Regions from separate parts of the Mesorhizobium sp. INR15 genome, predicted to be linked through region 3. Evidence: riboswitches for the same ligand, from Rfam matches in the RefSeq annotation. Region 3 holds a riboswitch; each other region holds the start of a gene.
What was found. A riboswitch is a leader RNA that binds a small molecule or an ion and turns the genes downstream of it on or off. The one in region 3 is predicted to bind cobalamin.
Positions count from the first base shown of each region.

Region 1 (4,773 bases), 1.5 Mb from region 3:
CACCGCCGATTCGATGATCGGCCACCGCACCCCGCGCCACGAAGCGTTCGGCTGGGCAGCAGCGCGTTTCGACGACCTCATCAACCTGCCGGCATCGCGGCTGACGGCATTGCTGATCGTGGCGGCTGCATTCCTCGTCAAAGGCGCCGACCCGAAATCCGCCTGGCAAGCGATCTGGCGCGATGCCAGGAAACATCGGTCCCCAAATGCCGGCTGGCCGGAAGCGGCTATGGCCGGCGCGCTCGGCCTGGCGCTCGCCGGCCCGCGCAGCTATGGCGGCGTCATGGTCGACGACGTGTTCATGGGCGAAGGCGGCCGCCGCGAGGTCGACAGCATCGACATCCGGCAAGCCCTGAAACTCTACCGGGCCGCCGACTTCCTCCTGATTGGCCTGTTCGGCGTGATTTCAGTTATTGTTATCGTGGCATAAGCCTTCGGCGTCAGAACTCGATGCCTTGCTGCGCCTTAACACCCGCCGAGAAATGATGCTTGGTGACACCCATCTCGGTGACCAGATCGGCGGCCTCGATCAAGGCTGGCTTGGCGTTGCGGCCGGTGACGACGACATGCAGGCCCTCGCGCCGGGCTTTCAGGGCGGCGACCACCTTGTCGAGATCGAGATAGTCATAACGCAGCGCGATGTTCAGCTCGTCGAGCACCAGCAGGCTGATCGACGGATCGGCCATGAGCTCCAGCACCTTTGCCCAGGCCGCTTCGGCGGCGGCAATGTCGCGCTTCAGATCCTGTGTTTCCCAGGTGAAGCCCTCACCCATCGCATGCCAGATCACGCGGTCGCCAAAGGCGGCGAAGGCATCCTTCTCGCCGGTATGCCACTTGCCCTTGATGAACTGGACGACGCCGACACGCTTGCCGTAGCCGAGCATGCGGAGCGCCAGCCCAAAGGCGGCGGTGGTCTTGCCCTTGCCTGGGCCAGTGTTGACGATCAGCAGCCCTTTCTCGACGGTCTTCCCGGCAACCTCGGCATCCTGCACGGCCTTGCGCTTGGCCATCTTGGCGCGGTGGCGCTCCTCGTCCTTCTCGTCGATGATCTTGTTTTCGATATCGGTCATCTCATTTCACCTTGAGCGGCAGCCCTGCCACCATCAGCAGCACCGTGCTGGCAACCGCCGCGACCTGCTGGTTGAGCCGGCCCGCGGCATCGCGGAAGCGCCTTGCCAATGCATTGTCCGGCACGATGCCTTGCCCGACCTCATTGGAAACCACGAACCACGGCCCGCGTGGCCGCGACAGCACATCGGTCAGTCGCCGGCATTCCCCTTCGAGATCATGTTCGGCCAGCATGTGGTTGGTAAGCCACAGGGTCAGGCAGTCGAGCAGCAGCGGCTGATTGTCCGGCAAGGCATCGAGAGCGCCGGCAAGATCGAGCGGCGCGTCGGTGGTCGCCCAGCCCTCGCCTCGGCGCGAGCGGTGCAGCGCGATGCGCTCGCGCATCTCATCATCATAGGCTTCGGCCGTCGCGATATAGGTCCATGGCGCCGGCTGAGCCGTCACCAGGGTTTCGGCATGCGCGCTCTTGCCGGAGCGCGCCCCGCCAATGATGAAGGTCAGCTTGTTTTCAGGCAAAGCTGTCGCGCAGGCTGGTCGCAGCGCCGGTGAAGCGTCCGCGTACGACGCCGACAACAGCGCCAAGCACCAGCCAGAACACCAGATTGGTCAGCGTCACCGCCACCACGAACTGGTGGTGCAGGCCTTCCGGGATCGGCGTCTCGAAGCTGTCGGGCTGCGGCGCACCAACGATGTGCGGTGCGACGATCAGCAAGACGGCAAGGATGGCCAGAGGCAGCGACTTGCGGAACGCAATCAGGCCAAGCCCGATCGCCGTCGCCACTGCTGTTGCAGTCCACCATATCTGGCGCGGGAGCAACTCGGCCGCCGGCATCGCCGGCAGTTCGGGTTGCAGGCCGAGGCCCGGCGCCAACGTGAACACGGCAAAGCCGGCAAGACCCGAGAACACGCCTTGGCGCCAGTTGCCGATGCCGCCGGCGAATTCGGAAACCGCGACCAGGATCAGGGCGAAACCAATACCGGTGGCGACATTGAAAAGCGCACTAAAGGCATGGCGCTCAAAACCGTCAGCCGGCTCCCATCCTTCATCTTCGTGCTCGGCGGCAGATGCCGCGGCCGGCGCCATGCTCATGGTGCTGGCGGCGGGTTCGGTGGTGCTGGCGGCGGCATTGGTGCCTGCGGCGTTTTCTGCGGGAGCCACGGCATGGACGTGCTCGTGGCCGCCGGCCTTTTCAAAAACTTCCGCCTGCAGGATCAGCGGATCAGTAGCAAAAGCCTGCATGCAGGCGAGAACGACGCCAGCCACAAGCCCGGCGATCGCCGCGATGAACACGACGTTACGAAACAGGTTCATGATGTCAAATCCTCGTCAGTGGCAGGGAAACGCCATTGAATGGCGATTGTCATGACCGGCATTGTGAACGGCATCGATGTGCGAGAAACCGACAAAGCCGATGACGAAAATGCCGAGCAGCGCGGAAAGCGCCAGCTGCATGAAACGCGACTGCGAAGAGACGGAGGTGCCGAGGGAAACGGAAGCGGTATTCATCTTTGTCCTTTCGCCCTCCACCCGAGGGCCTGTAAGTCAACTTCACCGTCGCCGGCAGGTCTCCTGGCTCACGGATTAGCGCCCTTCTCCACCTTCCCGAAGAAAAATCCTCAGTGGCATATGGAGAGGACTACCGCACACAGTTGCGGGGGCAGCCACGGCATTGAGCAAAAACTTTGCCCGCACCGCATTCCCTCTTGGCTCCAAACGGAACCGACGACAGCGCGACTATAGGGAAATTCGCCGCGCCCGGCAAACCAAATTCCGCCGGGTAACAGCGCGAATGCGCCATGGCGAAAACCGCCGCCCACAGCGCAATTGACAAACTTCATGGCCGGGTGTCGGGTCAAGGTCCAACAGGAAGCCAGCCATGCAGCCCCCAGTCCTGCAGCCCCCAGTCCTGCAGCCTATAGCCAGCGAGCGCGCCCCCTATAACGGACTGACCAAGGCCGAACAGACGCTGCCGTCGTCGGCCTATTGGGATGCGGACAATTATCAGCGCGATCTCGACGCGATCTGGTACAAGGATTGGCTGCTCGTCTGCCGCGAGGCCGACCTTGCCCAGCCGCTGGCTTTCCGCACTTTCCGCATCGGAACGCAGGAAGTCGTCGTGCTGCGCGACGATACCGGGGTGCTGCGCGCCTTCCACAACACCTGCCGTCATCGCGGCTCGCAGCTTTGCCAGGAAAGCGAAGGGCGGCTGAAGGCACGGTTGATCACCTGTCCTTACCACGCCTGGTCCTATTCGCTGCGCGGGGACCTCGTGCGCGTGCCGTCGAAATCGCTTCCCGACGGTTTCGACAAGGCCGATCATCCGCTGTATCGGGTGGCGCTGTCGGTGTGGCGCGGCTTTGTCTTCGTCAATCTCGCTGAAGACGCAGCCGGTTCGGCGCAAGCCGCTTTTGACCCCGCCTCCGGCGATCTCTGCAACTGGCCGCTCGAAACGCTGGTCAGCGGCCACGTGCTGCGCAAGGTGATGAACTGCAACTGGAAGATCTTCTGGGAAAACTTCAACGAGTGCCTGCATTGCCCGGGCGTCCACAAGGACCTGTCGCGGCTGGTGCCGATCTATGGCCGTGGCTTGATGGGCCGTCACGATGATCCCGAATGGGCGCGCCACGCCGACAACGACGCGCCGGAGTTTTCCGGCGGCCTGCGCGACGGGGCGCAAACCTGGTCGAGCGATGGCCAGGCGCATGGCCCGGTCTTTGCCGGGCTGACGCCCGCCGAGCACGCCGCCGGCCAGACCTACGCTACCAGCCTGCCGTCAATGTTCATCGTTGGCCATGTCGACTATGTCAGGTCAGTGCGGCTGGTGCCGCTCGGCCCCGAACAGACCGAGCTGACCGCCGAGTGGCTGTTCGCGCCGGACGCGCTTGCCGCGACCGACATCGACAACATCATCACCTTCGGCACGCAGGTGCTGGAGGAGGATGCCGCTATCTGCGAGGTCAACCAGAAAGGCCTGCGCTCGATGCGCCATCAGGCAGGCGTACTGATGCCCGAGGAATACGACCTGCATCGCTTCCACAACTGGGTGCGCGATCGCCATCAGGCAGCACTGTAAGGCCTTAAAGCGACTTGGGCAGATAGCGCCAGGTCACAAAACCGCAGATCGCCGCCAGGATGCCAAGCGTGGCGAAGACCGAGCCCAACCCGAAGAACGCCAGCACCACCGAATAGACCAGCGGCGGTGTCAGTTCGGAAAAGTCGAGATAGGTGCGATAGACCGCCGCCATCTGCGCGCGCTCGTAGGAGCGTACCGAGCGCATGAAGGCGGTTGAGCCGAGCGCGTCAAGCGCGATGGTGAAAAAGGCGCCGCACAGCAGGAAGGCGCCGGTGAGCAGCGGCACGCTCTCGCCGACGAAGCCGGCGGCCAGCAGCGCGATCGACATGGCGAAATAGGCAAATGTCATGGTGCGGCGGCCACCAAAACGCTGTCCGGCCTTGCCCCAGAAGATCGCCATGAACAGCAGCGCATTGCCGGCGGAAACCAGCAGGCCACCGGCGAGCTTGCCCTCACCGGTAATGACCATGAACAGCGGTCCGTAGACGAAGAACGTCGTCCAGAAACAGGACCGGCCGAAGGCAATCAGCCAGGCCAGCCGTAGCCTTGGTTGGCTGATGAAGCGGCCAATATTGGCGAGCGGATTGGCGGGCCGTGTCTTGCCTGGCCGGATCGACTGGTTGTCGCTGAG
Region 1 is NZ_CP045496.1:3,758,711-3,763,483, reverse strand. Features, by position in the region: gene cbiB (adenosylcobinamide-phosphate synthase CbiB) at 1-430, shown strand, start outside; gene cobO (cob(I)yrinic acid a,c-diamide adenosyltransferase) at 441-1,070, opposite strand; gene cobU (bifunctional adenosylcobinamide kinase/adenosylcobinamide-phosphate guanylyltransferase) at 1,072-1,584, opposite strand; gene GA829_RS18350 (CbtA family protein) at 1,577-2,380, opposite strand; gene GA829_RS18345 (CbtB domain-containing protein) at 2,396-2,575, opposite strand; cobalamin riboswitch at 2,612-2,808, opposite strand; gene GA829_RS18340 (aromatic ring-hydroxylating oxygenase subunit alpha) at 2,946-4,142, shown strand; gene GA829_RS18335 (MFS transporter) at 4,147-4,773, opposite strand, start outside.
Region 1: linked by a shared signal. The riboswitch ahead of GA829_RS18345 (CbtB domain-containing protein) and the one ahead of GA829_RS25780 (DUF1636 family protein) in region 3 are both predicted to bind cobalamin.

Region 2 (4,773 bases), 680 kb from region 3:
CAAGGATCATCGCCGCGCCGACACGGTCGCGATAGACGGCAAAATTCTTCGAGCAACTGGAGGCGACAACCATTTCCGGCACTTTCGCGGCCAGCAGGCGCAGGCCAACAGCATCGGCCTCAAGGCCGTCGCCAAAGCCTTGGTAGGCAATGTCGACGAAGGGCAGCAAGCCGCGCTCGACAACGAGGTCGGCAACCTCGGCCCATTGCCTGGCGTCGAGGTTGGCGCCGGTTGGATTGTGGCAGCAGCCATGCAGCAGAACGACGTCGCCGGCCTTCGCCGTGCGCAACGCAGCGAGCATGTCGTCGAAACGAACGGCACCCGACACAGCGTCGAAATAGGGATACTCACGAATCTGCAGGCCGGCGGCGCGCATGACCGGCATGTGGTTCGGCCATGTCGGGTCCGACAGCCAGATCGTTGCATCGGCGCGTGTCCGCTTCAACAGCTCGGCGACAAGCCGCAGCGCGCCGGAGCCGCCTGGTGCCTGCGCCGCGCGGATGCGCGTCATGTCGGCTTGCGGACCAAAGGCGAGCTTTGCCATCACCGTGTTGAAGCTGGTATCGCCAGCAAGGCCGAGATAGGTTTTGGTATCCTGGCCCTGGAGCAGGCGCTTCTCGGCCTCGCGCACGGCGCGCATCACCGGCGTTTTCCCGTCGCGATCCTTGTAGACGCCAACACCGAGATCGACCTTGTTGGTTCGAGGATCGGCGCGGTAGAGGCCTATCAGGGCGAGAATCTTGTCGGCGGGGGCAGGCTGAAGGTCTTCGAACATGGGAATGGTTCCATTGGCGCGGCGGAGTGATACGCAAATCGGGTGCGCTTCACCAGTGGTTTCAGTTGCGCCAATGCAAAATGCGAGATGATGCCGGTTGGCAAGGTTCAAGGGATGACTGCTTCATGCTCGTACGCCTGACGATGATCTGCGGCGGCGCCACGACGGCAACGCGGCAAGGATCATTTCCGCTCGACGAACCGCTCGAGTCGCGATCGCTCGTCCTGGCAAAAGCGATGCACGGGGCACTGCGCCGTGCCGATCGCATCTGGACTGGACCAGCGCTTCGCGCCCGCCAGACTGCCAAGGCGCTGTCACTGGATGCATCGATAGAGCCGCTTCTGGCGGACCAGGATCACGGGCAATGGGCTGGCAAGCGCTTTGAGGATCTGCAGGCCGAGCAGCCCGACGGCATTGCCTCTTGGTTCAATGATCCTGACGCGGCTCCGCATGGTGGCGAATCATTGGCGGATGTTGCGCACAGGGTCTCGGGCTTGATGGACGGCTTGATCGCCACGTCAGGCCACACGATCGCGGTGACCCATGCCAGTGTCATCCGCGCTGCCATCCTGCATGTTCTCGGTGCGCCGCTCGCCGCCTCTGGGAAGATCGACGTCGAGCCGCTCAGCATCACCGATTTTCGCAGCGACGGCCGTAGATGGATGCTCCGCGCCTGCGGTGTCACGGCGCCCAAACAGCGCAAGCTCTCCGAACGAGCGAATGGCGAGCCCAATTCCTGACGCCGACCGGCCTTGCCGTTCGTCCACGCAGTTGGCGGAACCTGTCGTCTTTTTTGCTCCGGCCTTGTCGTTTCCGTATGGACTGGAATCAGCGAACGGTGCTTAGATCGCTGCGCTTAAGGTGCTCATCCGTTCCACGGATGGGATAATTGGGAAGCCGGTTTGATGCCGGCGCTGCCCCCGCAACGGTAGCGGAGCTTTCGTTTCGACCAGGACCACTGGGCCCAAAAGCCTGGGAAGGTGTCGAGACAGTCCTGAAATGGACAGCTCCGAAGCCCGGAAACCAGCCTCAAGCCAAGTGAACTCGACTGATCGCGGTGGGCGGTCAAGAGGCAGAGTGCTCCGGTGCTGGGTCCCGTGACCATGCGCGCCTGGAGTTCTCAATCCTCCATCTCCACCGGATCGGTCCTCGAAAGCGAGGGCAGGCTATGCGCAAGGATGATGTTGTCGGGGACCGCGATCCGCTAGGGAGAAAAGCCTCGCGGGCGAGTGCTGACGGGGCCGCGTGCGGCTCGGCACGCAAGATCGACACGGCTACAATGCGGGCTGTGTCACCGCTGCCGCCACCCGAGGAAGTCTTCATCGACTGGCTGATGTCGTTGCCGCATGGCGCGAGCATTGAACGGGCCGCCCGTCGCCAGATCGCGCTCATCGACCAGCGCGTGTCACTTCACCCGGATGTCCAATGCCTTCGAACGCTGCTGGTCGCCGTCGCCGGCGCGACGCACTGGCAAAGGCCCGTTTCCAATCTGTAGAGGAAAGACCCAAGTCCTGTTCTTTCCCTGCGAGCACGGTCCACGGCTTGGCGCTTGCACGCGGCAGCGAGGACGGTTTGCGGAGGCCATGGCTGGGATTCCAGCTTCGCGCTCGGTTCCGGCGAAAAAAATCGGCGCGGCGGGGATTAAAATCCCCACATGCTCCGTACACAGGACATGAAACGCTCGATGCCACGCTTCGATATCGTCGGACAGCTGGGTTCGCTCAGGCGCTACGCGCGTTCGCTGACGCGCGATGGCGTCGAGGCCGAGGATCTCGTGCATGACGCGCTGGTGCGCGCCTATGAGCGGCGCGGCACCTTCCGCTCGGGTGGAAATCTGCGCGCATGGCTGTTGGCGATCGTCCACAACACCTTCATCGACCGCATGCGTTCCCGCCGCTCGGAGGCGGCGCGCGTCGAACAGGCCGGATATCTGACCGAGGCCAGCACGCCGGCGCCGCAGGAACATTCGTTGCGGCTGGCGCAGGTGCGCGAAGCCTTCTTCAACCTGCCGGAGGAACAGCGCTCCGCCCTGCATCTCGTCGCCATAGAGGGGCTGTCCTACCAGCAGGCGGCGGACGCCAGCAGCGTGCCGCTGGGAACGCTGATGTCGCGCATCGGCCGCGCACGCGCCGCACTTCGCGAGATGGAAGCGGCTCCGGCGAAAGCGAAGAACCATCTCAGGATCGTTGGAGACCCGTCATGACCGCTTCCATGCTTGATCCTGTCACGGAAGCCGATCTCGACGCCTATGTCGACGACCAGATGGATGTCGTGCGCCGTATCGAGGTCGAGGCATATCTGTCCGGCCGTCCGGAGGCCGCAGCGCGCGTGATGTCGGACCTGCGGACCCGCGATGAACTTCGCGTGGCGCTTGCCGGCTCCAGGGGCATGGCGCGGCCGGCGACCGCAGATGCCGCGCGGCGGCTGGAGAGGGGGCTTGGCCGGGGTCGTATCCTAGGCGTTCTGCAGCGCGCCGCCGCTGTCGCCGCCTTCGTTGCTGCTGGTTGGCTGGCCAACGGCATCATCGGCCCGATGTCAGTGACCAAGGTCATCGCTTCGCCGCAGCCGCCTGCCTATGTCGACGACGCGGTGCGTGCGCACCGCACGACACTGGTTCGCGAAAGCATGGCTTCGCAGCCAGAGGCGCCGAACTACAATGCCGGCGAAATTCGCGCCGCCACCGCCATCGTGATGCCGTCTCTGCCGAAGGACTGGAAGGTCCGCGACGTGCAGGTCTATCCGTCGCGCTTTGGTCCGAGCGTCGAGATGGCTGTCGAAACGAAGGAGATGGGGCTGGTGTCGCTGTTCGCGATCCGGCCAGGAACCTTCGACGTGGTCAAGCCGACCGTCGCGCCCTCGGGCGATATTTCCTCGGCGTATTTCCAGATTGGCGAGGTGGCCTATGCGGTGGTCGCGAAGAGCGAGGTCCATGATCTCGATCGCGCCGCCGAGGCACTTGCCAGAACGCTTTACTGATCGACCCGCAAAGGAGAATGCAAATGAACACCCCTAACATGGGATACCGCGCCGGCGCGGGCGCCCAAACCGGCGCCATTTACGACGAGGGCCTGCGCCAGCATATGCTGCGCGTATATAACTACATGGGCGTCGGCCTCGTCGTCACCGGCCTTATCGCCTTCATGGTATCGTCGACACCGGCGCTTTACGTGCCGATCTTTTCCAGCCCGCTGAAATGGGTGGTGATGCTGGCGCCGCTCGCCTTCGTCCTGCTGTTCTCGTTCAAGATGCAGACCATGTCGGCGGCGAGCGCGCAGGCGATGTTCTGGGCCTTCTGCGCCGTCATGGGCCTGTCGCTGGCCTCGGTGTTCCTGGTCTTCACCGGAACCAGCATCGCCCGCACCTTCTTCATCGCCGCCACAATGTTCGGCGCCACCAGCCTCTATGGCTACACGACCAAGCGGGATCTGACCCAGTTCTCGTCGTTCATGATCATGGGCCTGATCGGCGTGGTGATAGCCAGCATCGTCAACATCTTCCTCGGCTCGACGGCACTGCAGTTCGCGATCTCAGTGATCGGCATTGCCGTGTTCATCGGCCTGACCGCTTGGGACACGCAGACGATCAAGGAGCAGTATGCTGAAAACTTCGACGCGGAGTCGCGGCAGAAGCTCGCCGTGTTCGGCGCCTTCTCGCTCTATCTGAACTTCGTCAACATCTTCCAACTGCTGCTGAACTTTACCGGCGAGCGCGAATAGCAATTCGCCAACGAAAAGCAGAGGATTGCCATGGCCGAAGGACAGCCTTCGGCCATGGCTTTTTGCTTCAAGGATGCGGCAGCAGCTTACGGTCTTGGAGAAAGGCCATCGAGCAGGAAGCCGAGGCCTTTCCTGAAAGCACCTTCCCAATCGTCATCCAACAGCAGGCGCGAGCGTTCGATTGTCGGATAGCGTTCGCCGAGACCTGCAAGACGCTGCTGCGCGGCGGCTCTCTCGTCGTCCGAGCGCCGGCAGTCTCTCATAGGAGGCGCTCCCGGCATC
Region 2 is NZ_CP045496.1:4,605,245-4,610,017, reverse strand. Features, by position in the region: gene GA829_RS22405 (amino acid aminotransferase) at 1-775, opposite strand, end outside; gene GA829_RS22400 (histidine phosphatase family protein) at 901-1,515, shown strand; cobalamin riboswitch at 1,618-1,821, shown strand; gene GA829_RS22395 (hypothetical protein) at 1,944-2,270, shown strand; gene GA829_RS22390 (sigma-70 family RNA polymerase sigma factor) at 2,448-2,978, shown strand; gene GA829_RS22385 (anti-sigma factor family protein) at 2,975-3,751, shown strand; gene GA829_RS22380 (Bax inhibitor-1/YccA family protein) at 3,775-4,491, shown strand; partial or broken gene GA829_RS22375 (TetR/AcrR family transcriptional regulator) at 4,578-4,736, opposite strand.
Region 2: linked by a shared signal. The riboswitch ahead of GA829_RS22395 (hypothetical protein) and the one ahead of GA829_RS25780 (DUF1636 family protein) in region 3 are both predicted to bind cobalamin.

Region 3 (4,773 bases):
CTCAACATCGGCGGCAGCAAGACAGCACTTCTGCACCATGGCGGCGTGGCCAATGAAGTGTCTATCGGCTCCGCCTTCGTGCTGCCCAGCGATTTCGATACGCCCGGCCTCGACGGTTTTCAGCCAGCCGCCTCCATCGCGACGCCGATCCTCAAGGTGGCCGAACCGGAATTGCCCGGTTCGGCCGGTTTTTCCCGGACACTGCAGGCGCTCGGCCTGTTTCCGCGCAAAGGCTGCTATCTCTACGGCGGCAGATGGATGGCCGAGCCCGTATTCCCTGCCGGCATGAAGACGAACAGCCTGATCGGCTTGTCGTCCAACCAGCAATTCATGGGCCTGCCCAGCGATGCAACCGCAAGGCCCGGCGACTATGCGTTTCTGCGCCCGACGCAGAGCGAGGCCGTGCTGCAGCAGTTCGGATCGATCGCGGTGTTTTCCGGCGGCGGTATCATCGATCGCTGGCCAGCCTTGCCAATGGCATAGCTAGCCTTTGACTGGTATCCAGATTTCCAGCCCGCCATTGCCGCTGTGGGGGTCGAATTCCGGGCCGTAACGCTCGAACTCGGGCGCGTCTGCTATTTCGTGGCCGGAGGCCGGCAGCCATTTGTTCCAGATCGTGTTGACGGTGCGGCGGATGGTCGAGACGTGCTCGCGGTGGGCGAAGACCGCGTATCTCTGCGCCGGCACGCGCACGCGGAAAAACTCCTTGGGGAGATCGGAAAAGTCCAAGACTTCCACGCCGGCGATGTAATCGAAATTGCCGGCATCGTCGCCGTTGACGCAGACGCCATAAGCAACGTCGCCCGTCTCGCCGGGGATGTTGCCGATATAGGGGCCAAAGCGCTGCCATTGCATCGGGATGGCGGCACTGGTTTCGCAGCTGTAGCGCTCGCCCAAACCGGCGATGAGAAACGGCCGGCTGGTCTCGAAGCGCGGCGGTTCGAGGTTGGAGAGAAAGGACTGGTCCATCAGGATCGGCTCCACGAGATCAAGGTTCTTGAGGGTGCCTTGCGCGCGAACCAGTTCCGGCGTGGTGCCGAACTGGTCACGGAAGGCACGGGTGAACGCCTCATGCGAGTTGTAGCCGGCGTCGAGCGCCACCGAGAGAATGTCGGGAGCCCCGGCGGCGAGCGTGCGTGCGGCCTCGGTCAGCCGGCGCGAGCGCATGTAGCCCATCACCGAGCGGCCGGTGGCAGCGCCGAAGGCCCGCGTCACGTGAAAGCGCGACACGCCGCTGCTTTGCGCTACATCGTCAAGAGTAACAGCTTCCGGCAGGTGGCTTTCGACGAACCACAGCGCTTTCTCGGTTGGGTTCATTCAAGCCTCCTCGCATTTGGCGCAGCCGTTGTGGCACCTGGCTGCCTCGCCGGTTTGATCACAATTGCGCATGGCGCAAAATGCCAACGCATGGCGTCGTGCCAAATGGCGAAGATAGACGTCCTTAGCCGAAAGGGCGCGCCGCGTCGCTGCCCCCGCGATGCCATCACCCTGTCGCCTTTCTGGGAACTGTCCTTCACGACAGGTCGCGCCAGATCTAAAACGTTTGACTGTATTTTTGTATTGTTATAACAGAACAAAACATCGATCTTGCCACGCCGCCAGCCGGCGCTTAGGGTGCGACTCGTGATGGTCCCCAAGCTGAAAGGCGCGGGGTGAAAAGGGAACACGGTGAGATCCGATTGGGTTGATGCCGTGGCTGCCCCCGCAACTGTAAGCGGCGAGCAAAATCCGAAATGCCACTGGCCGGCAAGGCTGGGAAGGCAGGATGGCGCTAAGACCCGCGAGCCAGGAGACCTGCCATCAGCATGAGTTGACCGGACGGGGTGTGCCGGGAGGAGACGCGGGGTCCAGGTCTTGTCGGCCGGTCCTCTAGCCTCTTTCCCGTCGCCAGTTTTGAAAGTGACGGAAAGTTGGAAGGCCTCATACCCATCCACCGCATCATTGTGTGCGCGCTTTGCCGCGACCCCGCGACTGGGGTCAGAACGGGCGAAGGGCTGTGCGCCGATCTGCGTTCCAGGTTCTCGGCACATGACGACCTTGACATGGCGCGCGGCTTTGCGGTGGAGGAGGTCGCCTGTATGGCGGGCTGTGACAGGCCGCTCACGGTTGCCTTCCAGGCTGAGGGCAAGGCCGCCTATCTCTTCGGTTCCATCGACGTAGGGACGGATGTTGACGGCCTGGTGGAGTTCGCGAAACTCTATCATTCGCTGGCCGACGGCTGGAGCAATTCCGGGCAGCGCCCTGCGGGTCTGGCGGGCAAGACCCTGGCGCGGATTCCGGCATCTCCGATCAGGAGGATCCCATGACCACGCCGCTTCTCGACGCGAAGGACCTGACCGCAACGGCGAACGGCCAGCATCTGGTGCAAGCGGTGAGCTTTTCGGTAGCTGCCGGCGATCGGCTTGCCATCATTGGCCCGAACGGCGCCGGCAAGACAACGCTTCTGCGCATGCTGGCCGGTCTGCTCCAGCCTAGCTCAGGTGAGGTGAGGCTTTCCGGCCGAAGGCTGGACAGAATTGCTGCCGCCGAACGCGCCTTGCACATAGCTGTCGTCGGTCAGACCGATCAGCCCGATCCTCGGCTTGCGGTCATCGACTATGTCGAGCTTGGCCGGGTCCCGCATGCAGGACTTGGCCGGCGCGGCGAAGAGCACGATATCGTCGTTGATGCGTTGCGCAGGACCGGCCTGCTGCCATTGCTTGGCCGCACCATCGGCTCGCTGTCGGGAGGTGAACGCCAGCGTGCCCAATTGGCGCGCGCCATCGCCCAGCAGCCGAAGATACTGTTCCTTGACGAGCCGACCAATCATCTTGATCCGCGCGCCCGCAGCGAATTGCTCGAACTGGTGGCCGGGTTCGACATGACAGTGATCGCTGTGCTGCACGATCTGGCCCTGGTCGCACCGTTTGCCACAAGGGTGGCGGTGATGAACAAGACCCGCCTGCAGGCACTCGCCGGGCCGCGCGAGGCGCTGACCCAGCAGTTGATCCGCGACATTTTCGGCGTCGATGTGCTGCGCTTGCGGCATCCGACCGAGGACCGCGAACTGACGGTGTTCGAGGTTCCCAATCGGGCTTCCTCCCCGCCCTGATCGATCCGGTAGCCATCCAACCCAATTCAACAAAGGAGCAACATCCGTGAAACGCCTTGCCTTGTCTCTTGCCTTCTCGCTGCTGGCCTCGACCGCCTTCGCTTTCCCGGTCACGGTCGACAGCTGCGGCAAGCCGCTGACCTTCGACGCCGCACCCAAGCGCGCCGTCATCCATGACCTGAACATGGCCGAGATGGCCTTTGCGCTTGGGCTGCAACCGTCGATCGTCGGTCTGACCGGCATCACCGGATGGTACAAGGTCGGCCCGGAATTCAAGGCTGAACAGGGAGCGATCCCGGAACTGGCGCCGAAATATCCGACGCTTGAAAACCTCGTCGCGGTCGAGCCCGATTTCTTCTTCGCCGGCTGGTACTACGGCATGAAGCCGGGCGGCGAGGTGACGCCCGACACGCTCGCCCCGCATGGTATCAGGACGCTGGTGCTGACGGAAAGCTGCGTCCATCTCGACAAGAACCGTCCCGCCGCCTCGATGGACCTGCTCTATGGCGACATCGAAAAGCTGGGCAAGATCTTTGGCAAGGACGCCGAGGCCGAAAAGCTGGTTTCCGGCTGGAAGACCCAGCTCGCCGAGATCACCGCCAAGGTTGGCGACCGCAAGGGAACGCGGGTATTCCTCTATGATTCCGGTGAGGACAAGCCGTTCACAGCCGGCAAGTTCGCCATTCCAAGCGCCATGATTACCGCTGCCGGTGGTGACAACATCATGGCCGACATGGACACCAGCTGGGGCAACACGGACTGGGAAACGGTGGCGTCGCGCAATCCGCAATTCCTGATCCTGCTCGATTACCAGGATGGCGGCGGCTACAAGAAACTGCTCGATTTCCTCAAGGCCCATCCTGCCATGAAAGAAACCGACGCGGTCAAGAACGAGCGCTTCGTCGCGTTGCGTTATGCCGAACTGACGCCTGGGCCGGCCAACATCGAAGCGATCGACAAGATCGCCAAGGCCATGCACCCGGAAGCTTTCTGATGCAGGTCGCCCAAAAGTGCGCAGCGGTTTTGGGGCGACGACAAGCATGAAACAAGACCTTGAAAGCGCATCGCATGAATCCTGACAAACGCGATGCGCTTTCAGGCTCGCGCCACAAAGCATTCGCACCGGCCATGCTGGCGGGAGCGGTGGCGATCGCCGCTCTCGCCTTGCTGTCGATTGCCTATGGCTCGACGCTGATACCGCTGACCGATGTTGTGGCTGGACTTGGCCATGGCATCGGATTGGGCGGGCATGAGGTGTCCGGCCCGGTCGGCAAGATCGTCGTCGATCTCAGGCTGCCGCGCACCATCCTCGCCATCTGCGTCGGTGGTGGCCTGGGCGTCGTTGGCGCGCTGTTGCAGACAGTGACGCGCAATGACCTTGCCGACCCCTTCCTGTTCGGCCTTTCGTCGGGGGCCGCCGCGGGTGCTGTCTCCGTCATCACCATCTTTGGCGACAGTTTTGGCATCTGGACGCTGCCGGTCGCCGCCTTCACCGGCGGCATCCTGGCCGCCTGCGTCGTGCTTTTGCTGGTGGCGCGGGTGAGGGGGCAAGGCCCTGAAAGGCTGATCCTTGCCGGACTTGCCGTCTCCTTCATGTTCACCGCCTTGACCAATTATCTGGTCTTCGCCGGTGATCAGCGTGCCGCTCATTCGGTGCTGTTCTGGACGATGGGCGGGCTCGG
Region 3 is NZ_CP045496.1:5,281,425-5,286,197, reverse strand. Features, by position in the region: gene GA829_RS25790 (alanine racemase) at 1-483, shown strand, start outside; gene GA829_RS25785 (AraC family transcriptional regulator) at 484-1,317, opposite strand; cobalamin riboswitch at 1,611-1,816, shown strand; gene GA829_RS25780 (DUF1636 family protein) at 1,824-2,306, shown strand; gene GA829_RS25775 (ABC transporter ATP-binding protein) at 2,303-3,091, shown strand; gene GA829_RS25770 (ABC transporter substrate-binding protein) at 3,138-4,085, shown strand; gene GA829_RS25765 (FecCD family ABC transporter permease) at 4,160-4,773, shown strand, end outside.